DNA from 4 places in the Janthinobacterium algoris genome. Region 3 is predicted to be linked to each of the others. Evidence: predicted binding sites of a transcription regulator. Region 3 holds the regulator's gene; each other region holds the start of a gene.
The links. The regulator sigma-54, encoded in region 3, starts transcription at its own class of promoters, with help from an activator protein. The targets are predictions, from matches to a motif close to TGGCANGNAANCTGCTTT.

Region 1 (5,420 bases), on a different contig from region 3:
TTCTCGCGCAGCTCGATCAGCACGCTGTCGCGCGGCGCATCGAGCGCGCTGATGATGCTGTGCACGCGCAGCGGCTCGCGCCCCAGGCGTTCCAGGCTCAGGTCCTGGCGCAAATCGGAAAATTTATGTTCGAGCGCCTGCGCGCAGATGCCGGCCAGCTCCTCGGGATTGAGGAACAGCGCCGTCAGCTTTTGCCGCGACAGGGCTTTCAGCGAGCTTTCCAGCAAGTTTTCTGCCGCCGCGTTGGCATAGCTGATGCGGCCGTCGCCATCGAGCAGAATCACGGCCGAAGCCAGCAAATCAAGGCCGGCCAGGTGGGCGGGACGGCTGGAATGGTTGTCTATTGTCATGGTCTCGTCATCGGATATTGGCGATCTCGCGTTTCAGGGCTTCGACGTTTTGCTGCGTTCGGCCAATGTTGTCCTTCAACTGCGCCAACCGCTCCTGATATTTCGCATAGTTACGCTCATTGCCCTGGCGCTCAGCTTGTCCGGCGTTCAACTCCAGGCGCTGGGCCGCCAGTTTCTGCTCTTCGCTGCGCAATTCGTCCTGCAAGATCTGGCGCCGGTCCAGGTCGCGCGCCCGCTGCTCCGCGCCATCGACCTTGGGAAAAGCGCCGGCGGCAGGGGCCGCCGTGGCTGCCTGCATGGCGGGCCGGGCCGGCACACCGGCCAGCGGCGCCGTCTTGCGTGGCGGCTCCGTCATGGCGCCGGGCAAATCGAGCAGTTGGCAATGCGCGCCAGCACGCTTGTCCGTATACGTCTTGTGTCCCTGCGCATCGGCGCAGACATACAGCTGCGCGTGCGCCTGTGCCGCCGCGCCCAGCAATCCTGCCATCAGCGCTATTCTGTAATGCTTGGTCAATCTTCACTCCTGTCGGCACATGCCATATCGTTCCTGGGCCGACTATACAACACCGCACTCTCACCGCCTTGGCGTACTGCATAAAAAAACGCGGGCAAGACCATCGCCTCACCCGCGTTTTTTATTCACTACCGGCAAGTTGCCGGCATGGCGCCATTACAGCGAGTAGTACATGTCGAACTCGGCAGGATGCGTGGTCATGCGCATGCGCTGCACGTCCTGCATTTTCAGTTCCAGGTACGCGTCGATCATGGAATCGCTGAACACGCCGCCACGGGTCAGGAACTCGCGGTCCTTGTCCAGCGCATCGAGTGCTTCTTCCAGCGAAGCGCACACGGTAGGGATCAGTGCGTCTTCTTCTGGCGGCAGATGGTACAGATCTTTCGAGGCAGCTTCGCCCGGATGGATCTTGTTGGCAACGCCGTCCAGGCCAGCCATCAGCAGTGCGGCGAAGCACAGGTACGGGTTCGCCAGTGGATCCGGGAAGCGCGCTTCCACGCGGCGGCCTTTTGGATTGGCCACGTGCGGGATACGGATCGAGGCGGAACGGTTTTTCGCCGAGTACGCCAATTTCACTGGGGCTTCGTAGCCTGGTACCAGACGCTTGTACGAGTTGGTGCCCGGGTTGGTGATCGCGTTCAGTGCCTTGGCATGCTTGATGATGCCGCCGATGTAGTACAAGGCGAAATCGGACAGGCCGGCATAGCCGTCGCCGGCGAACAGGTTTTTGCCATCTTTCCATACGGATTGATGCACGTGCATGCCCGAACCGTTGTCGCCAACGATAGGTTTCGGCATGAAGGTGGCGGTCTTGCCATAGCTGTGCGCCACGTTCCACACCACGTATTTCAGGTTTTGCGTCCAGTCGGCGCGCTCGACCAGGGTCGAGAAGCGGGTGCCGATTTCATTCTGGCCTGCGCCAGCGACTTCGTGATGATGTACCTCAACCGGGATACCCAGCGATTCCAGAATCAGACACATTTCCGAACGCATGTCCTGGAAGCTGTCCACGGGTGGCACCGGGAAGTAGCCGCCCTTGACGGTAGGACGGTGGCCGCTGTTGCCGCCTTCAATGTCCTTGCCGGTCGACCATGAACCTTCGTCCGAACCAATCTTGACGAAGCAGCCCGACATGTCGATCTTCCAGCGCACGCTGTCGAAGATGAAGAATTCCGGCTCAGGGCCGAAGTAGGCGGTGTCACCCATGCCCGACGATTTCAGGTAGGCTTCGGCGCGTTTCGCGATCGAGCGCGGGTCACGGTCGTAGCCCTTGCCGTCCGACGGTTCGATCACGTCGCACTGCATGAACAGCGTGGTTTCTTCCATGAACGGGTCGATATTGGCCGTGTTTGGATCCGGCAGCAAGATCATGTCGGATGCTTCAATGCCTTTCCAGCCAGCGATCGAAGAACCGTCAAAGGCGTGGCCCGACTCGAATTTATCCATGTCGAAGTGCGACACGGGAACCGTCACGTGCTGCTCTTTACCACGGGTATCGGCAAAGCGGAAATCAACGAATTTGACTTCGTTTTCTTCTACCATCTTCAAGACTTCTGCGGCTGTCATTGCCATGCGTATCTCCTAAATGAATGTGGGGTGAGCCGACCTTAATGCGTCTGGGCTGATGAAGCGAAGCAAACATTGCGTGCCACCAAAACTCATAAGGATCATAGCAGATTCCATGCCAGCTCCAGGAGCACCCTGGCTCCAGCAACAAAATTACTGCCATCCCAGTGAAAGTTTTCCTGCCCGCGATTTTCACGCGCGTTTGCGCCACATCAAGAATGCACTATGCAAGTGCAAAAAACAAATAACGCACTATTATCGGGCATTTTTCGCGGCTTTCTGAAAAATGCCTTGTTGTGGTGCGCGCGCCGTGCACCTTGACTTCCCGTTTGCGGGACGCGGACGGCGCACTATAATCGTTCACACCTATCCACTTTCATCGAGGACGCCATGACTACCGCCGCCGACATCCTGACCACCGCCCGCAGCCGGGCCAATGAAGGTACGCCATATGCCGGCGCCGTCACGCCGCAGGAAGCGCATGCGCTGCTGCAGCACGATGCTGCCGTCAAACTCATCGATGTGCGCACGAATGCCGAGCGCGACTGGGTTGGCCGGGTCGACATCGCCGATACCCAGCATGGCGCGGTACAGTGGGCCACGTATCCGGGCGGCGTGCCGAATCCCGACTTCCTCGCGCAATTGGCTGCCCAGGCCGACAAGGACGAGGTGCTGCTATTCCTGTGCCGCTCCGGCGTGCGTTCGCGCCATGCCGCCAAGCTGGCGACAGAGCACGGCTATATCAACTGCTTCGACATCCTCGAAGGCTTCGAAGGCGACAAGGATGCGGACGGCCACCGCAAGCAGATCGGCGGCTGGTGCAAGGCGGGATTACCTTGGCTGGGCGCCTGACGCTGGCCGCCTGATTAACTGAACAGGGATTGATCCGGCGGGCCGCCGCGCTGCTCGGGCGCAAGCTGTCGACCACCCTCGTTTAAGTGCTCAGGCCGGCTCGCCCGCTTCAAGCGCAGGATGCTCACCCATCAAGGTCAAGATGCGCTTGCGCACGAAATTGATGTGGCTGCGCAAGCCATACAGACCATCGGCAAACGAGAGGGGAATCGAGATCTGGTTGACCATTTCCTCGATCTGGTCCAGCCTATTCAACTGCGCCGCATACACTTGCGCACGCTGCTCTTGCGGTACGTCTTCCAGCGCCTGCTCGACCGTGCGCAACTGGCCATACCAGCGGTACACGCGCGAGCGGATGCGCCACACGTACAGCGGCGGCACCACGCGCGACAGGGGCAGGATCAAGGCACCCAGCGCCACCACCAGCACCCACATGCGGTCAAAGAAATTGGCTAGCCAGAAACTCATATAGCGCTGCAGCACGGGCGCGCCATCCTTGTAGAACTTCAGTGCTTCAGGCGCCACGGGAATTTCCGTATAGCGCGCGGACGGGAACTGCCCCTGTTGCTGGAACCAGCCCGTACCGCCATGAATGCCGGCCGCCGCCTGCACGAACAGGTCGATCAAGGCAGGATGCAAGTCTTCGCGCGCGACTAAAGTGGCGGTCGGCGCGATCAGGTGATAATCCTGCGCGGGAATGTTGCGCCCCAGGTCAACGATGCCACGCGGTAAGACGACATGCGTGAGGAAAGGCAGGCGCCGCGTATAAGCTTCCGCCTGGGAAAAATCAAACAGCTTGATGCCGGGCGTTTGCAGCAGCATCTGGATCAGCGGCGCTTCCGGCGCCGAACTGAACACGAGGCCGTCGATGCGCCCTTCCAGCAACTCGACCGTGGCAGGCGTGTTTTGCAAATCGCTCACGGTCAACTCGTTCGCTTCCACACCATTCACGGACAGCAACTGACGGAACAGGCTGGGCACGCCCGTGCCTTCCGGTCCCAGGTTGATCTTCATGCCCTTCAATTGCGTCAGTTCGGTCACCGCCTTGTCTTCGCGCAAGAACAGCCAGACGGGTTCCGTAAACAGGCTGCCCAGGGAAATGAGACCATGCCGCTCGGCATCCGCGTGTTCCGTTGAGCCGCTTTGCACGAAGGCGATATCGGTCTTGCCGCTATTTAAGCGCTGCAGGTTTTCCTGCGAGCCCAGCGACGGCTGCAAGCTCACCTTGATGCCGTGCTTGGCCAGGGTGGCCGCGTATTTCTTGCCGAATTCTTCATACGCGCTATTGTCCTGCCCCGTCGACAGGCTCACCTGGCGCGGCGGCGCAGGGTCGACCAGCCAGTAAGCGAGCGCACAAAAAGCGCCGACCAGCAGCAGGGTGGGACCGGCGGTGGCGAGGAAATCGCGCACGGAAAAACGGCTGAACGCGAGGATTTTGGACATGTGGTGGCGCATAGGTTTCATGGGTGGCTACGATGCCAAGAAAAGCCCAACTATGCAAGACACTTTCACATGCGCGGCGTGGCCATTTCGGCTACAGTGGCAGATCGATCACCTGCCCCCTGGAGCCCCGCATGTTGAAAATTCTTGGAAAAGCCGCCTCGATCAATGTCCGCAAAGTCTTGTGGACGTGCGAAGAACTCGACCTGCCGTACGAACGCGAAGACTGGGGCAGCGGTTTTCGTGCTACCGACGACCCCGCCTTCCTGGTCTTGAACCCGAACGCCATGGTGCCCGTGCTGCTCGATGGCGACCTGGTGCTGTGGGAATCGAACACGATTTGCCGTTACCTGTGCGCCCAGGCGGGCCGCGATGACTTGCTGCCGAGTCATCCCCGCGCCCGCGCGGAAGTGGAAAAATGGATGGACTGGCAAATGGGTGACCTCAACAATAGCTGGCGCTACGCCTTCATGTCGCTGGTGCGCCACAGCCCGGTGCACCAGGATGCGGCGCAGCTGGCGGCCGGTATTGCCGGATGGAACAAGATGATGGGTGTCCTCGAGCAGCAATTGCAGCGCACGGGCGCGTATGTGTGCGGTGAACAGTTCACCCTGGCCGATATCGTGCTGGGCCTGTCCGTCAAGCGCTGGCTGACGGCGCCGATGCAACGTCCCGACACTCCCGCCATTGCCGCCTAC
Region 2 (5,420 bases), on a different contig from region 3:
TAACCGCACCCTGGACGGCATGCGTCGCGGCCAGGTCAAAGTGCTGGTCGCCACCGACGTTGCCGCCCGCGGTATCGACGTGCCAACCATCACCCACGTGTTCAACTACGATCTGCCGAAGTTCCCGGAAGACTACGTCCACCGTATCGGCCGTACCGGCCGCGCTGGCCGCAATGGCCTGGCCATCTCGCTGGTGAACCACGCTGAAGGCATGAACGTCAAGCGCATCGAACGCTTCACCAAGCAATTGATCCCGGTCAATGTCATCGAAGGTTTCGAACCTAAGAAAACGGCGTCGGCACCGCGTTCGAGCGCCCGTCCAGGCGGCTGGAAACCAGGCGACAACCGTGGCGGCGCGAAGCCAGCGCAACGCACGTTCAGCAAGCCGGGCGCACCACGCAAAGATGGCGCGCCTAGCACCGGCGGCGGCTACAAGGGTTCCAACCCGCGCAGCACCGACGGCGCACGCCGCAGCTACGGCGACCGTTAATCACGGCGCACCGCCGTCGAGGCGGCAGGCAATAAAAACGGCCACCAGATCACTCTGGTGGCCGTTTTTTTATGCCCGGCGCATTTACTTCTTCGACACCTTCTGGCGCGACAGCTTGCGCAGCTTGGCTTGCTCGAAGCGCGCATGCTGCTCCGGCGTCTCCAGCACCAGCGGCGGCACGGCCACCGGCTTGCGGTTGGCATCCACGGCCACCATCGTGAAATAGCAGCTATTGGCATGGCGCACCAGGCGCTGCTGAATGTTTTCCGTCACCACGCGAATGCCCACTTCCATCGAGGTCGTGCCCGTGTAATTGATCGAGGCGAGGAACGTCACCAGCTCACCCACGTGAATAGGCTGCAAGAACATCACCTGGTCCACGGACAGGGTCACGACATAGCTGCCCGAGTAGCGACTGGCGCAGGCGTAGGCGACGCTATCGAGATATTTCAGGATGGTACCACCGTGCACGTTGCCGGAAAAGTTGGCCATATCGGGCGTCATCAAGACCGTCATCGTCAGTTCGTGGGCCGACCAGTTCATCGCGCTGTCCAAAGTATTCTCCAAAGGGGGATGTGAGGGGGATGTGAAAACCGGCCCCAGGGGCCGGTGTAGACCTTACAGGCCCAGGGTATCGATATCGGCCAGCGAGTCGCGGCCCTTGTCTGAAATGTCGTGCCCCTCGCCTTCGGCGCGCGCCACGATGTGGGCTTTCTTGCCCAGGAAATAGGCCACCTCCGTGTCCAGCTTGGTCAGCGGATCGGCGGCGACGGCGCGCAAACCCATGATGCAGCGGCGCAGGAACAGCAGTTGTTGTGCTTTCTCGGTGATGGACAGGCGGCCGTCGCGGGCGTAGCTGAGCAGCTTCAGGCCGGACAGGCGCTTGGCATTGCGGGCAACGCAAGCACTGGGGCGCTCGGTCTTGATACCGCGTGCAACTTGCTCCAGCGCGTCATATTCATCGGTTGTTAATTTCTCGTTCTTCATTACTTTTCCATAAGAGGCCAGGTGTTCGGCCCCCATGGTACGCGCCCCGCTGCGCATCGGCAACAGGCAACGTGATTCAGTCGCCGTCAGCCCCACGGACGGCGTGCTGAAAATGCGCGTGGAGCGCGCTTATTTGTAGGTGCGCAGCAATAGCCACGCCAGACCGCAACCGGCCACGGCGCCCGCCAGGGCCAGCGCTGCGAGGTTTTTACTGGTGATCACAGGGCGCCGGCCCAGGTAGATTTTGTTATGCAAGGAATTGCCCATGATGGTCTCCTGTACAAGAATTTTTATGATGTCTCATTATAAGAACAGAATCGTGACGACCGCATGACACACAGCAGTTAGCGCTTGATTTGTATCCACTAGGCAACGTTTATTGGCATATTTGTTGTTTAAATGGCGTGGCGATCCCGCCGCCCGCGCAATCCATTTCCAACTAGAAATAAACAGCGCATGGCAGCGCGTGGCCGCTCAGGTTCGCTCAGATCCGCGACGACTTGCTCTCAGACCATCTTGACGGGCGGCGGTGGTGGCGTCGGTTCCTCGACGGGCACGGGATCCGTGTGCGGCGGCTTTTCAGGCGGCGGCGTCAGCGGATCGCCTTCGGGCGGCGGCGGAATATCTGGTTCAGGCGTGCTGTGCGCACGCAGCGGGGCATGACGGAATCGTGGCTGCATGGTGACCTCCTTTTACCCCACTGTAGCCGATGACGGGAAAGACTGGCGCCCGCGAGCAGCACTATTCACGCAGGAAAAAGGCTCTATCCACCTTAGGTAGGGGAAATCCAGAAATCTTCCTGGCCTCCTGCTGTCTTTTATATTTTATAGATCAGACAAACAGGAGTCTTCCATGCTGCCGCCCCAGAGCCTGGGCTGGCCAGCTCGGCTGTAATACGCCTGCGCCTGTGTAGGTGGCTTCAAACGTCGATTTTTTTTACACAAACGCAAAAAACGGCATACCTGTTTTTATAAGCTGTTGAATTTAAATACAAATATTACATGGTACAAATTCTGCTTCAAGGGCGTATGAGGTTATCTGAGGCAGCCGCCACAGTGACCTGGTCCGATCAACCCTCACGCTGAAGGAAATGTTATGAAACCGCTGTCCTCATTCCTGCGTTTCGCTCTGTCCGCGGCCGCCATCGGCGCCGCGCTGATCAGTGCTCCCGCACTCGCTGGTCCTTTGTTTACCGTCAATGAAGGCTCCGTCCCCGGTACCGCAGCCAATCTGGTTGTGGCCGACCGCATCAGCTTTGAATATCACGCACGCGTCGAACAAACCATCGTTGGCGGTTTGGGTGGTGGCAACGATCCCTTCACTCAAACAGGCTTTTTGAGCAAGGCCGCTTTCGGCAGTCCCACTGGCGGCAGCATACCATCGCAACTGAACGCCCTCAATGGCTATGGCATATATGGCCTGTTTACCATCACCGGGCAGTCGAACACTCTGGCTGGCGGGATCCACGCTACCTTTCAAAGCCTGACCATGACGCTGTACATCGACCCCAACCAGGACACGTCACTATCGGTCAGTAACGTAGCAGGCTCGCCGGTGAATGTCGGTGGTATCGCCGGGGACGACTATGCGATCGTGACTTACACGCTCGACCTGGGCGAAGCACACATTTTCGCCGGCCTGGCCCAAGGCGACTTCAAGGCCTTGCTTAATGCCACGCTGACGCCGCAAGGACAGTTGTTTTTCGTCAACCCCAACCCGTTTTTTCCGTTGGAGTCCCTCAGCGGGAATACGAACAGCTTCATCGGTGGCAGCTTGACCAACAGTTTCATCGCGATGGCCGACGGCGGCGGTCTGGAATTATTTCAAGCAGCTGTACCTGAACCAGGCACCATCGCACTGCTCGGTATCGGCCTGTTTGGCCTGGGCATGACTGCGCGCCGCCAGCAAAACAAGCAGCGCCAGGCTTGACATGCGATCATCCAGTTTAAGCGCCGCTGATGTCCTCAGCGGCTTTTTTCGCTGCGGCAGCCAGCAAACGCATGCCGTTCACGCATGCGTCCTCGCGTCGACCGGCGCCACCAGCAAGTCTTGCAGCGGCCGGCGCAAGGAGCGCGCCTGGGCCGCCGGGCCGGCGCCGATGCGGCCAAGGAACACGGCCCGCTCGACCACCACGGCACCCAGCACAGCCTGGCATTGCACCGCCAGTTCCTGCGCCAGCTCCAGCATGCCGTCGGTGCGCGAAAAGGCCCGCCGTTCGCGCACATAACGGGCAAAGATCAACGGCGTCAGTTCCGGCTGCAACTGCAGGCCCAGCTGCGTGGCCGTCAGCCAGAAGCGTTGCATGGCGCGGCCCGCCGCCACGTAATCGTCGATATGGCGCGGCGGCGCATCGGCCAGCAACACGAAATGCGCGGCGCAATACAGGCCTGGCAGCAAGTCCATCTGCAGGCGCGGGGCAATGGTGCCCGCCAGCCAGGTATTGAAAAAGTCCACGCGGCGCCAGCTGTGCATGACCCAGCGCATCAGCCGCGCCGTCATCGGGTCGACGCCTAGCGCCTGCTCCGGGATGCGGTCGCTACTGAAGCGCGCACCCCATTCGATCACGTCACGATGCACCTTGTGCGCTTCGGGCATGGTCAGGCGCAGCTTCGCATTGTCGAACATCAGGCGCGCGCAGGCCAGGCGCGCGCGCCAGCCTTCGAACCATTGCACAGCGTAGCCAGGCGGCAGGCTGGCCGCCAGCGCCGCCTTTTCACTGGCGCGCAGATGGCGCGTGCTGAGCCGTCGCCGCTGCACGCTGCGCTGCGGCAAGAATGCCGCCAGCGGGTCGGGTAGCATGCCGGAATTATCAACAAAGCGTACGTCAAACGTGGGCAAGGTATCGGGCAAGCCGCCGCGCCGGCGTGCTTCCATGCGCAAGCCATGGCTACTGGCCGCCAGTGCCATGCTTTCGAGCAAGGCGCCCAGCGATAACTGGCTGGGATGGCCGTCGAGGTCGTACACGCAATGGCTGCGCGTATCGAAGCCATGCACGACGACATGGCGCTGCTCCACGATTTCAAAGCGCCACGGCTGCGTATTGTCGCCGCTGGGCGCCCAGCGCGCCTGGTCGAGGATGTTTTCCAGCACAGAATCGATCTGCGCGATCAGCAGTGCTTGCGCCATTTACGCCCCCTGCGCGGCACGGCGCCGCTTGATGATGGCCATCGTCAGCCGTTGCAGCGGATGACGGTTGCCGCCGGGACGCCAGGTATGCACGAGCTTGTTGCGGTAGGCGTCGAAATGCATGCCGTGCGGCGCCGCCATCACTTTGCCGCGTTTCAAGAGTATTTTCAGTGCCTCAGTGGCGGCCGCGCCCGCGCACAGCTGGCAGCCCATGATGGTCGACGGCCCGCGCCGCTCCGTCAGATTGATGGCCGACGGGTCGACCAGGTAAGGGCCGTGCAAGCCGGCCGGCGCCAGCCCGACGAGAAAACGCAAAGCTTTTTCCTCTTCTGGCAAGTCGCCCCAGCCAAAATACGCTTCGAACGTCATGCCACCCGGCATGAAGCTGAGCACGGCCGTGCCCATGCCCAGCGGCGCGGCCGTGATGGCGGGTATACCCAGGCGCGCGCAGCTGGCGAAGGTGGCCTGGCGCGCGGGAAAGGCAAAGAAATCCAGGCCGTCCACATATAGGTCGACACCGGCAAAAAACTCGGCCAGATTGCTGTCATGTATGCCGTCAGGAAATTGTTTAATCTCCAGTTCGGGATTGATATCGCGTGCCATCTGCGCCAGCACCGCCACCTTGGGCTGGCCCAGGGTGGACATCATGGCGCCGGCCTGTCGATTGAAGTTGGCGATATCGAAAGTATCGAAATCGGCGATGTGAAAAGCGCCGATGCCCAGCCGCGCCAGGGTTAGCAAATGCACCCCGCCCACGCCACCCATGCCGGCAATGGCCACGCGCTTGCCGCGCAAGCTGTCCTGCTCCGCCTGCGTG
Region 3 (5,420 bases):
TGTTGGTCGTCGATGCCGACGGCAAGCTGGTGGGCGCCCTGCATATTCATGATCTGACGCAAGCGAAGGTGATCTGATGGACAGCGTAGCGGACAACTTGGCGCGCGCGGCCAAGGTCAAACTGATGATCTTTGACGTCGATGGCGTGCTCACCGACGGCAGCCTGCATTTCGGCCCGGATGGCGAGATGATGAAAACGTTTAATGTGTATGATGGCCTGGGCATCAAGCTGCTGCAGGAATCGGGCGTGCAGACGGCCATCATCAGCGCGCGCCGCTCGGCCATCACGGCGCGCCGCGCGCAAGACCTGGGCATTACCCATGTGCACCAGGGCGGCCACGACAAGCTGACGCCGTTTCGGGAACTGCTGGCGCTGACGGGCTTGACGGAAGAGCAATGCGGTTATATCGGCGACGATGTCATCGATGCGCCCATCCTGCGCCGCGTGGGCTTTGCCGTCAGCGTGCCGGGCGGGCGTCCGGAAGTGCAGGGACTGGCGCACCATGTGACGCAGGCCGGCGGCGGCCGCGGCGCGGTGCGCGAGATCTGTGAATTCCTGCTGCGCGCCCAGGACAACTATGCGCGCGTCATGGCGCCGTTCCTGGAGTGAGGCGCATTGCCATGCCGCCAGTGAGATTTGAAAGAGTGAAATCCTATGCGTAAGCCAGGAGGCGCCCATCGCTGGCGCATGATTTTTACCGTGCTGGGGGCCGTCGTCTTTGCGCTGGGCAGTTTTTGGCTGTTGGAAGTGATGAACAAGAATGCCCAGGACATCACGGCCAGCAAGCATCTGGATGAGCCAGACTATTTCATCACCAATTTCAGCCTGGTGCGCATGGACTTGACGGGCAAGCCCAGCTATATCGTATCGGGCACCAAGCTCACGCATTATCCGCTGGACGATTCATCCGATATCGACCAGCCCTTCGTACGCAAGCTCACGCCAGGCATGCCGCCGATGAACATGAATGCGGAATTGGCGCATATCGACCAGGACAATACCCGGCTGCAACTGCACCGCAATGTCGTGATCGACCGCGTGGCCAGTCCGAAGGCGCAGAAACTGACAGTCAAGACGGAAGCGCTGACGGTGTTCCCGGATGAGGAAAGAATGGAAACGGACGTGCCCGTCGATATCCTGACGGGCGCCTCGCGCATCAATGGCATCGGCATGAAGGCCAATAACGCTACCGGCGTGGTGGAAGTGCAGAATGCGCTGCGCATGGTCCTCCCGCCGAAACCGCGCCCGGCCGCGGCGGCAAAATGACAGAATGAAACAAGGAAACCATACTATGAAGAACATCTTGCTGTTGACCGTATTTTCTCTGGCCATGATGGGCGTGGCGCATGCCGAGAAGGCCGATTCCGAGAAGGAAGCCGTCATCACGGCACGTAGCGGCCATGTCGATGACGTCAAACAGGTGCGTACCCTGACGGGCGACGTCGTGCTGGTCAAGGGTACTTTGACCATGAAGGCGGGCCGGGCCCTGATCACGGAAGATCCGCAAGGCTACCAGTTCATTACCTTCTGGGCCGATCCCGGCAAGCTGGCCACCTTCCGCCAGAAGCGCGATGGCGCGGGCGATCTGTGGGTCGAAGGCGAAGCGGAGCGCGTGGAATACGACAACAAGACGGAAGTGGTGAAACTGTTTTCCAAAGCCAAGCTGACGCGCCTGGAAGGCACAAAAGTCACTGACGTGGCCAATGGCGCCTTCATCTCATATGACAGCCGCAAGGAAGTGTTTGCGATGGAAAACTCCGACAGCGGCACCAGTACCGCGGATGGCGGCAGCGTGCGCATGGTGATCCAGCCGAAGACCAAGGCACCGGCGGCGGAGAAAGCGCCGGCCACGCCTGCGCCAGGAAAGAAATAATGGACAATACTCGTTGCGGCAGCACCCTGATCGTTCGCGGGCTGCAAAAAACCTATGGCAAGCGGCAAGTCGTACATGATGTTTCGCTGCAAGTCGAATGCGGCGAAGTGGTCGGGCTATTGGGTCCGAACGGCGCCGGCAAGACCACCTCGTTCTACATGATCGTCGGCCTGGTGCCGTCGGACGGCGGCAGCATCGATATCAGCGGCGTGGACATTTCCCGCCTGCCGATCCACCGCCGCGCGCAGATGGGCCTGTCGTATCTGCCGCAGGAAGCATCCGTGTTTCGCAAGCTGACGGTGGAAGACAATATCCGCGCCGTGCTGGAAATCCAGACCGTCGAAGGCCGTCCCCTGAAGAAGGCCGAGATCGAGGAGCGCCTGGATAAATTGCTGGCCGACTTGCAGATTGAAAAGTTGCGCGAGAACCAGGCGCTGTCCCTGTCGGGCGGCGAGCGGCGCCGCGTGGAAATCGCCCGCGCGCTGGCCACCGACCCGCGTTTCGTGCTGCTCGACGAGCCGTTCGCCGGTGTCGACCCCATCGCCGTGATCGAGATCCAGCGTATCGTGCGCTTCTTGAAGGAGCGCAATATCGGCGTCCTCATCACCGATCATAATGTGCGCGAGACGCTGGGTATCTGCGACCGTGCCTACATTATTAACCAGGGCTCGGTGCTGGCGTCAGGACGCCCCGACGACATCATCGCGAACGAGTCGGTACGCCGGGTCTATCTGGGCGAACACTTCCGCATGTGAGCCAATGAAACAATCATTGCAGCTGCGCACTTCGCAGCACCTGGCACTGACGCCGCAGTTGCAGCAATCGATACGCCTGTTGCAATTGTCTACCCTGGAATTGCACCAGGAACTAGAGCAATTACTGACGGACAATCCCTTGCTCGAGCGCCTCGACGATCCGCTCGACCGTTCGCTGCGCCTGCTGTCCGATGGCGCCTTGAGTTCCACGGCCGCGCCGGCCGATGCACCGCCCCAGCCGCCAAGCCAGGAGGCGCCTGCAGCGCCGGCCGAAGCGGAGACCTTTGATGGCGAGGCTGGCGACAGCCCGGCCGCAGCGGATGGCGGCGACAGCGATTGGAGCGAGGCGAGCCGGGGCAAGGCGCCCGACGACGAAGATTCGCGCCCGCAACTTGAAGCCCATCACTGCACCCTGCGCGAACATTTGATGGAGCAGATGCGCGTGACGGTGCTCGAATTGCGCGACCGCGCGCTGGTCGAGCTGATCATTGACGCGCTCGACGACAATGGCTACCTGGAAGAGTCGCTCGACGACATCCTGGCACGCCTGCCGCAAGAGCTGGAAATCGACGCCGACGAGTTGCGCACGGCCTTGTCCCTGCTGCAAAGTTTCGATCCGCCCGGCGTGGGCGCGCGCAATGCGTCCGAATGCCTTGCCTTGCAAATCAAGCGTTTGCCGCATATCGCCATGGTGACGCGGCGCATGGCCCTCGTCATCGTGGAAAAGCACCTGGCCTGGTTTGCCCAGCGCGATTTCAACAAGCTGAAAAAAGCCCTCGATTGCGACGAGGAAGACTTGCGCGAAGCGCAGACCGTGATTCGCCAGTGCAATCCGCATCCGGGTGCCGTCTTCGCCTCAGATGTGTCCGATTACGTGGTGCCCGACGTCGTCGTCAAGCGCGCGCGCAATGGCTGGCAAGTCACCCTGAACAACGACGTCATGCCGCGCCTGCGCGTCAACGCCATGTACGCCAACTTGCTCAAGCAGGGCAAAGGTGAGGGCGCCATGGGCGCACAGTTGCAGGAAGCCAAGTGGCTGATCAAGAATATGCGCCAGCGCTTTGACACGATCTTGCGCGTGGCGCAGGCGATAGTAGAAAGACAAAAGAACTTTTTCTCGCATGGGGCCGTTGCCATGCGCCCCCTTGTGCTCCGTGAAATAGCTGATACACTGGGTTTACACGAGAGTACTATCTCGCGGGTAACAACTCAAAAGTACATGCTGACCCCGCATGGCATGTTTGAGTTGAAATATTTCTTTGGTAGCCACGTCGCCACCGAAGCGGGGGGCGAAGCGTCATCGACGGCGATACGGGCATTGATCGTGCAACTGACAGGAGCAGAAGACCCTAAAAATCCTTTATCCGACAGTAAGATTGCGGACATGCTGGGGGAACAAGGCATGGTGATTGCGCGACGTACTGTTGCCAAATACCGGGAAGCGTTGAAAATTCCGCCAGTGAGCCTGCGTAAGTGTTTGTAAGTTTTTTTCGGTTCCTCTGCGGGCCGGAGTCGATGGACCGCACGAACCCGATCATCTTTAGGAGTGTGTATGAATCTCACCATCAGCGGACATCATCTCGAAGTCACACCAGCCATCCGTGAATACGTACAAACGAAGCTGGAACGCGTGAAACGTCATTTCGATCAAGTCATCGATATTGCCGTGATTCTGACCGTGGATAACCTCAAAGAGAAAGAAAAACGTCAAAAGGCTGAAGTCAACCTGCGTCTGAGTGGCAAGACCGTCTACGTGGAAAGCCTGGGGCAAGACCTGTATGCCGCGATTGATACCCTGATCGACAAGTTGGACAGGCAAGTGATGAAGTACAAAACCAAAGTGCAAGGGCACGGTAAAGAGGCGATCAAGCATCTGCCAGACAACTCGGACGAAGAATTCGCCGCCGCCTAAGAACACCAAAAAACCTACTGCGCGTCGCGATTTGCGGCCTCCGATGCTTACTGTGCATATGCACAGCTCCGCTTCTCAGCCACAACTCACATCCGCTCGCTACGGTTTTCCCACGTGTTCTACGGCCTGCGACTTTGAACCGGTTGTGATCAACTAAGGGCGCACATTGCGCCCTTTTTTGCGCCCGGACCTGTCAAACGCAATATTCCCCTCGCAAGCGCTAGAATGTTCCCGTTCTCACTTTTTTTCATTTTGCCATGAGCGACTTCGTCCAGACCTCCATTCGCAACCGCACGGGCCACATCGTGCTCGACCGCCCGAAAGCCTTGAATTCCTTGTCGCTGGACATGGTGCGCGCGCTGAGCGCGGCTTTGCTGGCCTGGCGCTACGATCCGCAGGTGGACGCCGTCGTGATCCGTTCCAGTAGTGAAAAAGCCCTGTGCGCCGGCGGCGACATCCGTTTCTTTTACGATGCGGGCCTGGCCACGCCGCAAGGCGGCAGTGCCCAACTGGAAGATTTCTTTACGGAAGAATATGCCTTAAATCATTTAATTCATTTCTATCCGAAACCGTATATCGCCGTGCTGGATGGCGTGGTGATGGGCGGCGGCATGGGCGTGGCGCAAGCCGGGCCAGGCAACCGCCTGCGCATCGTCACGGGCCGCACGCGCATGGCCATGCCGGAAGTCAATATTGGCTTGTTCCCGGACGTGGGCGGCAGCTATTTTCTTTCCCGCCTGGCGGGCCAGCTGGGCCTGTACCTGGGCTTGACGGGTTTGACGATCAACGCGGCCGATGCCCTGTACACGGGCCTGGCCGATGTGTACCTGCCTGAGGCGCACATGGGGGCGCTGTTGGACCTGTTCGAATCGACGCCGG
Region 4 (5,420 bases), on a different contig from region 3:
GCCCAGATAGCCGCACGGGCAGGGATTCATGGCGGCGATCAATTGAAAGCGGGCAGGAAATTCGGCCTGGCGGGCCGCGCGCGAAATGCTGATGACGCCCGATTCCATGGGTTGGCGCAGCACATCGAGCACCCGGCGCTGGAATTCGGCGATTTCATCGAGAAACAGCACGCCGCAGTGGGCCAGTGAGATTTCTCCCGGGCGCGGCAGGTTGCCGCCGCCCACCAGGGCCACGCCGGACGCCGTCTGGTGCGGGGCACGATAGGGACGACGTTTCCAGTGTTCCACCTTGAAGTGGCCGCCCAGCGAATGAACTGCGGCCGATTCCAGTGCCTCTTCATCGCTCATGGGGGGCAGCACGCCGGGGAAGCGGCTGGCCAACATGGTCTTGCCCGCGCCCGGCGGTCCCACCATCAAGATGTTATGGCCGCCCGCGGCCGCCACTTCCAGTGCGCGTCGCGCTTGCAACTGCCCCTGCACATCGGCAAAGTCGGGATACGCAAAAGCGTGCGCTGCCAGTAGGGGGTGATGGCGCTGCAGCGCGTTCTGGCTGGCGGGCGCGGCAAAATGCGCGCAAACTTCAAGCAGGCTGTGGGCGGGATAGATGCAGGCATCGCTGACCAGCGCCGCTTCGTCCGCGTTCGCTTGCGGCAGGATGAAGGCGCGTGGCGCGCCCGATTGACTGCGCTGCATGGCAAAGGTCATGGCCAGGGCGCCGCGGATGGGGCGCAACTGGCCCGAAAGCGACAGTTCGCCTGCAAATTCGTAGTGCTGCAGTTGGTCGCCCGGCAACTGGCCGGAGGCGGCCAGGATGCCCAGCGCAATCGGCAAGTCGAAGCGGCCTGATTCCTTGGGCAAGTCTGCCGGCGCCAGATTGGCCGTGATGCGCCGCGCCGGCATGTCAAAGCCGCAGTTTTGCAACGCGGCCCGAACGCGGTCGCGCGATTCCTTCACTTCCGTATCCGGCAGGCCGACAATGGTAAAGGACGGCAAGCCATTGGCAAGGTGAACTTCGACACTTACCTCGGGCGCCTCCATGCCGGCCAGGGCGCGGCTTTTCAGGACGGCCAGACTCATCAGACTCCCCTGTGGCGCGGGCGCGGGCAAGATCAGTCTAGCGCTTGCAACGCCATCAGGCTTGATGTATGCCAGCAAGGCCGTCAATAACGGGGCCTTGCCGGCCGCACCTTACGCCTTGGACTCGTTCAGGCGCGTTTCCAGTTCGATCAGGCGTAATTCCAGTGCGTCCAGTTTGGCGCGGGTCTTGGCCAGCACTTGCGCCTGGATATCGAATTCCTCGCGCGTGACGAGATCGAGGCGGGCGAAGCCCTGGGTCATCATCGATTTCACATTTTTCTCGATATCCTTGGCCGGCGAGTTTTCGATGGCTTGATGGATCTTGCCTTGCAAGTCGTTAAAGAATGTATTCATGTCCATGGTCAGTCCTTTTATGGTGCGGCCTGTGCATCGCACCATTGCGGTGCACAGCGGCGTTAATCTGGTGCGAAACTGGGCGGTTCATTGTGCTTCAGCAGTCCGTATCCGCATTCCTGGCGGTGTGCAGGGTATGTGTGGACGGAAATGCACCTGTCAAGGTGGCAAGCGAGCTGGCACGTATTCTGCTAAAGAAATGATGAACGCTTTGTGATCTCCAGCCAAGATTTTAAACCTCAACCGCTTTAAAAGTTCAATAAAAGGGAATCGCCATGAAGAATCTGTCCAAGAACATGACTTTAGTAGCTGCGTTGACGCTGGCCATGACCGCCTTGTGCGGTAGCGTCATGGCCCAGGATGCATTGGCGGTGCCTGCTGCAGCCGAAGCCGTACCTGATAACGTGGTGAGCTACAACGTGGCGCTGACCAGCGACTACCGTTACCGCGGCATCTCGCAAAGCCGCTTGAAACCGGCCATCAGCGGTGGTGCCGACTATACCCATAACCCAACGGGCCTGTATGTGGGCACCTGGCTGTCGAGCATCAAATGGATCAAGGACGGCGGCGGCGATACCAATCTGGAATGGGATATCTACGGCGGCAAGCGTGGCGAGATCAGCAAGGATTTTACCTATGACGTGGGCGGTCTGTACTATTTCTATCCTTCGAATGGACTGAGCACCAATGCCAACACTTTCGAGCTGTACGGCCAGCTCGGCTACGGCCCGTTGTATATCAAGTACTCGCATTCGACCACCAATCTGTTCGGCGTCGCCGACAGCAAGAATAGCGGCTATCTTGACGTGGGCGGCAACTTCGACCTGATTGACGGCTATATCATGAACGTGCACGTGGGCCGCCAGAAAGTCGAGCACAACGATTCCCTCAGCTATAACGATGTCAAGATCGGCGTGACCAAGGACTTTGGCGTGGCGACCGTTTCCCTGGCTGCCGTCAAGGCCAATATCGTATCACTGGCACCGAATGGCAAGAATCTGGCGAAATCCGGTCTCGTGCTGACCGTGTCCAAAACCTTTTAAGCGAGACTGCCATGAAAATGATTACTGCAATCATTAAACCGTTCAAACTGGACGAAGTACGCGAAGCTTTGTCGGCTATCAATGTGCAAGGCATTACCGTCACCGAAGTGAAAGGTTTCGGCCGCCAGAAAGGTCACACGGAACTGTACCGTGGCGCTGAGTATGTCGTCGATTTCTTGCCAAAGACCAAGATTGAAGCGGCCGTCGATGACGCCATTGTCGACCAGGCCATCGAAGCGATCGAAGGTGCCGCGCGTACCGGTAAAATCGGCGATGGCAAGATTTTCGTGTACAACCTGGAACAGGTTATCCGCATCCGTACCGGTGAAACCGGCAACGAAGCGCTCTAAGGGGAATATTGATGCATAAAAATATAACAAAATTGCTCGCCGGGATAGCCTGCCTGTGTGCGTTTGGCGTTGCCACGCCGAGCTTTGCCGATGCGCCCGCCAAGACGGAAGCGGCTACGACCACTGCCGTCGCCGTTCCCGCCGTGACGCCTGTTCCTGACGCCGCAGCACCGGCTGCTGCCGCTCCGGCCCCGGCCGCTGCCGTGCCAGCCGCCGCGCCCGTCGCCAACAAGGGCGACACCAGTTTCATGATGATCAGCACCTTGCTGGTGATCTTGATGACCATCCCCGGCCTGGCCCTGTTCTACGGCGGCCTGGTGCGCTCGAAGAATATGCTGTCGGTGCTGATGCAAGTGTTCATGGTGTTCGCGCTGGTTATCGTTCTGTGGTGCATCTACGGCTACTCGATCGCTTTCACGGAAAAAACCGCCTTCTTCGGTGGCTTCGACCGCCTGTTCCTGAACGGCATCTGGGATCCGGCCAAGGGTACGTTTGCCGCCGCCGCCACCTTCAGCAAGGGCGTCGTCATTCCCGAGTTCGTGTTTGTCGCTTTCCAGGGCACCTTTGCCGCCATCACCTGCGCACTGATTGTCGGCGCCTTTGCCGAGCGCGCCAAGTTTGCCGCCGTGCTGGCCTTCGTCGTGCTGTGGTTCACCTTCGCCTACCTGCCAGCGGCCCACATGGTCTGGTTCTGGACCGGCCCTGACCTGATCACCAATGCCACCACCTCGGCCAGCGAAGCGCTTAAAGCGGGCTGGATCTGGCAAAAAGGCGCGCTGGACTTCGCCGGCGGCACCGTGGTGCACATCAATGCCGCCGTCGCCGGCCTGGTGGGCGCGATCATGATCGGCAAACGCGTCGGCTACGGCCGTGAATCGATGGCACCGCACTCGCTGACGATGACCATGATCGGCGCTTCCCTGTTGTGGGTGGGCTGGTTCGGTTTCAATGCCGGTTCCTCGCTGGAAGCGGGCGACGTGGCTGCCCTGGCCTTCGTCAACACGCTGCTGGCCACCGCTGCCGCCACCCTGTCGTGGGTATTCGGCGAGTGGATCAGCAAAGGCAAGCCATCCATGCTCGGTGGCGCATCGGGCGCCGTTGCCGGCCTGGTGGCAATCACCCCGGCGGCCGGCTTTGTCGGTCCGATGGGTGGCCTGGTCATCGGCTTGCTGGCCGGTGTCGTCTGCCTGTGGGGCGTGAATGGCCTGAAACGCCTGATCGGCGCCGATGATTCGCTCGACGTGTTCGGCGTGCATGGCGTGGGCGGCATCCTCGGTGCTTTGCTGACGGGTGTCTTTGCTGCACCACAACTGGGCGGTCAAGGCATCTTCGACTATGTCACCAACAAGATGTCGGCTGACCCATACTCCATCGGACACCAGGTATGGGTGCAGACGCAAGCGGTCGGCACCACCATCATCTGGTCGGCCGTGGTCTCCGTCATCGCCTATAAACTGGTCGACATCGTCATCGGCCTGCGCGTACCGGAAGAAGAAGAGCGCGAAGGCCTCGATATCACCAGCCATGGCGAGCAGGCATATCATGGTTAAATGATCATTATCTGGCATGCCAGCGCCGAGGCGCGGCATGCCTGGCTTGAAGAGGCGCCTCATTGAGGTGCCTTTTTTTCGTTGTGGGAATGGAAAAGGTCTTTAAAACAAGGCTTTTGCCCCGATTTGGGGTACTTACACGGTAATATAGTCGGCAGTTCTGTGTGCTTTTTTGAATACTGCACATAATTTAAGGATGTAACTATGGTTCCCCATCTCGTCACGGCCCTGACCGGACCGCTGCTCGACCTCGAAAAAAAGATTCTGGCCGCGACGCCGGCCATTGAGCGCTGGTTTCGTATGGAGTGGCAAGAGCACACGCCGCCCTTCTATTGCTCGGTAGACTTGCGCAATGCGGGTTACAAGCTGGCGCCAGTCGATACCAATTTGTTCCCTGGCGGTTTTCATAACCTGGCCACGGAAATGCTGCCCTTGTCCGTGCAGGCGGCCATGGCCGCCATCGACAAGTATTGTCCGGACGCCCGCAACCTGCTGATGGTGCCGGAATTGCACAACACCACGCCGCAATACCTGCAAAATGTGGCGCGATTGATGCAGATCTTCCGCCAGACGGGGCTGCACGTACGCCTGGGCTCGTGGTCGCCCGAGATCACCCAGCCGACACCGTTGGTGTTGCCAGATGGCAACATGCTCGTCATCGAGCCCCTCGTGCGCCTGAACAACGGCCGCCGCCTGGGCTTGAAGGATTTCGATCCGTGCACGATCTTGCTGAACAACGACTTGTCGGACGGTATCCCCGATATCTTGCAAAATATTCATGAACAAAGCTTGCTGCCGCCTCTGCACGCGGGCTGGGCCTTGCGCCGCAAGAGCAACCACTACGCGGCTTACGATGAGGTAGTGAAAAAATTCGGCAAGATGATCGATGTCGATCCATGGATGCTCAACCCCTTCCACGCCAAGTGCAGCGACGTCAACTTCCAGGAAGGCGAGGGCGAAGATGCGCTGGCCGCCAGCGTCGACGTGTTGCTGGCCAAGATCCGCAAGAAATACAAGGAATACGGCATCAAGGAAAAGCCGTTTGT

Region 1: a site for sigma-54 is predicted at 2,534-2,551, ahead of glnA (type I glutamate--ammonia ligase). Genes of this name have one in related genera too.
Region 2: a site for sigma-54 is predicted at 2,480-2,497, ahead of pepA (flocculation-associated PEP-CTERM protein PepA). Genes of this name have one in related genera too.
Region 4: a site for sigma-54 is predicted at 1,609-1,626, ahead of ACQ4W7_RS14600 (TorF family putative porin). Genes of this name have one in related genera too.

What each region holds. Positions count from the first base shown of each region.
Region 1 is NZ_JBNYXZ010000019.1:14,667-20,086, forward strand. Features, by position in the region: gene glnL (nitrogen regulation protein NR(II)) at 1-350, opposite strand, end outside; gene ACQ4W7_RS23425 (DUF4124 domain-containing protein) at 358-864, opposite strand; gene glnA (type I glutamate--ammonia ligase) at 1,021-2,436, opposite strand; gene ACQ4W7_RS23435 (rhodanese-like domain-containing protein) at 2,821-3,282, shown strand; gene ACQ4W7_RS23440 (TAXI family TRAP transporter solute-binding subunit) at 3,373-4,725, opposite strand; gene ACQ4W7_RS23445 (glutathione S-transferase family protein) at 4,857-5,420, shown strand, end outside.
Region 2 is NZ_JBNYXZ010000005.1:183,552-188,971, forward strand. Features, by position in the region: gene ACQ4W7_RS09550 (DEAD/DEAH box helicase) at 1-490, shown strand, start outside; gene ACQ4W7_RS09555 (acyl-CoA thioesterase) at 575-1,033, opposite strand; gene ACQ4W7_RS09560 (hypothetical protein) at 1,109-1,477, opposite strand; gene ACQ4W7_RS09565 (hypothetical protein) at 1,607-1,744, opposite strand; gene ACQ4W7_RS09570 (hypothetical protein) at 1,984-2,157, opposite strand; gene pepA (flocculation-associated PEP-CTERM protein PepA) at 2,573-3,406, shown strand; gene ACQ4W7_RS09580 (nitroreductase family protein) at 3,485-4,603, opposite strand; gene ACQ4W7_RS09585 (ThiF family adenylyltransferase) at 4,604-5,420, opposite strand, start outside.
Region 3 is NZ_JBNYXZ010000010.1:187,733-193,152, reverse strand. Features, by position in the region: gene ACQ4W7_RS16790 (KpsF/GutQ family sugar-phosphate isomerase) at 1-77, shown strand, start outside; gene ACQ4W7_RS16785 (KdsC family phosphatase) at 77-610, shown strand; gene lptC (LPS export ABC transporter periplasmic protein LptC) at 656-1,267, shown strand; gene lptA (lipopolysaccharide transport periplasmic protein LptA) at 1,293-1,874, shown strand; gene lptB (LPS export ABC transporter ATP-binding protein) at 1,874-2,629, shown strand; gene ACQ4W7_RS16765 (RNA polymerase factor sigma-54) at 2,634-4,112, shown strand; gene hpf (ribosome hibernation-promoting factor, HPF/YfiA family) at 4,182-4,541, shown strand; gene ACQ4W7_RS16755 (enoyl-CoA hydratase/isomerase family protein) at 4,799-5,420, shown strand, end outside.
Region 4 is NZ_JBNYXZ010000009.1:2,276-7,695, forward strand. Features, by position in the region: gene ACQ4W7_RS14590 (YifB family Mg chelatase-like AAA ATPase) at 1-1,077, opposite strand, end outside; gene ACQ4W7_RS14595 (accessory factor UbiK family protein) at 1,189-1,437, opposite strand; gene ACQ4W7_RS14600 (TorF family putative porin) at 1,707-2,474, shown strand; gene ACQ4W7_RS14605 (P-II family nitrogen regulator) at 2,486-2,824, shown strand; gene ACQ4W7_RS14610 (ammonium transporter) at 2,836-4,374, shown strand; gene gshA (glutamate--cysteine ligase) at 4,579-5,420, shown strand, end outside.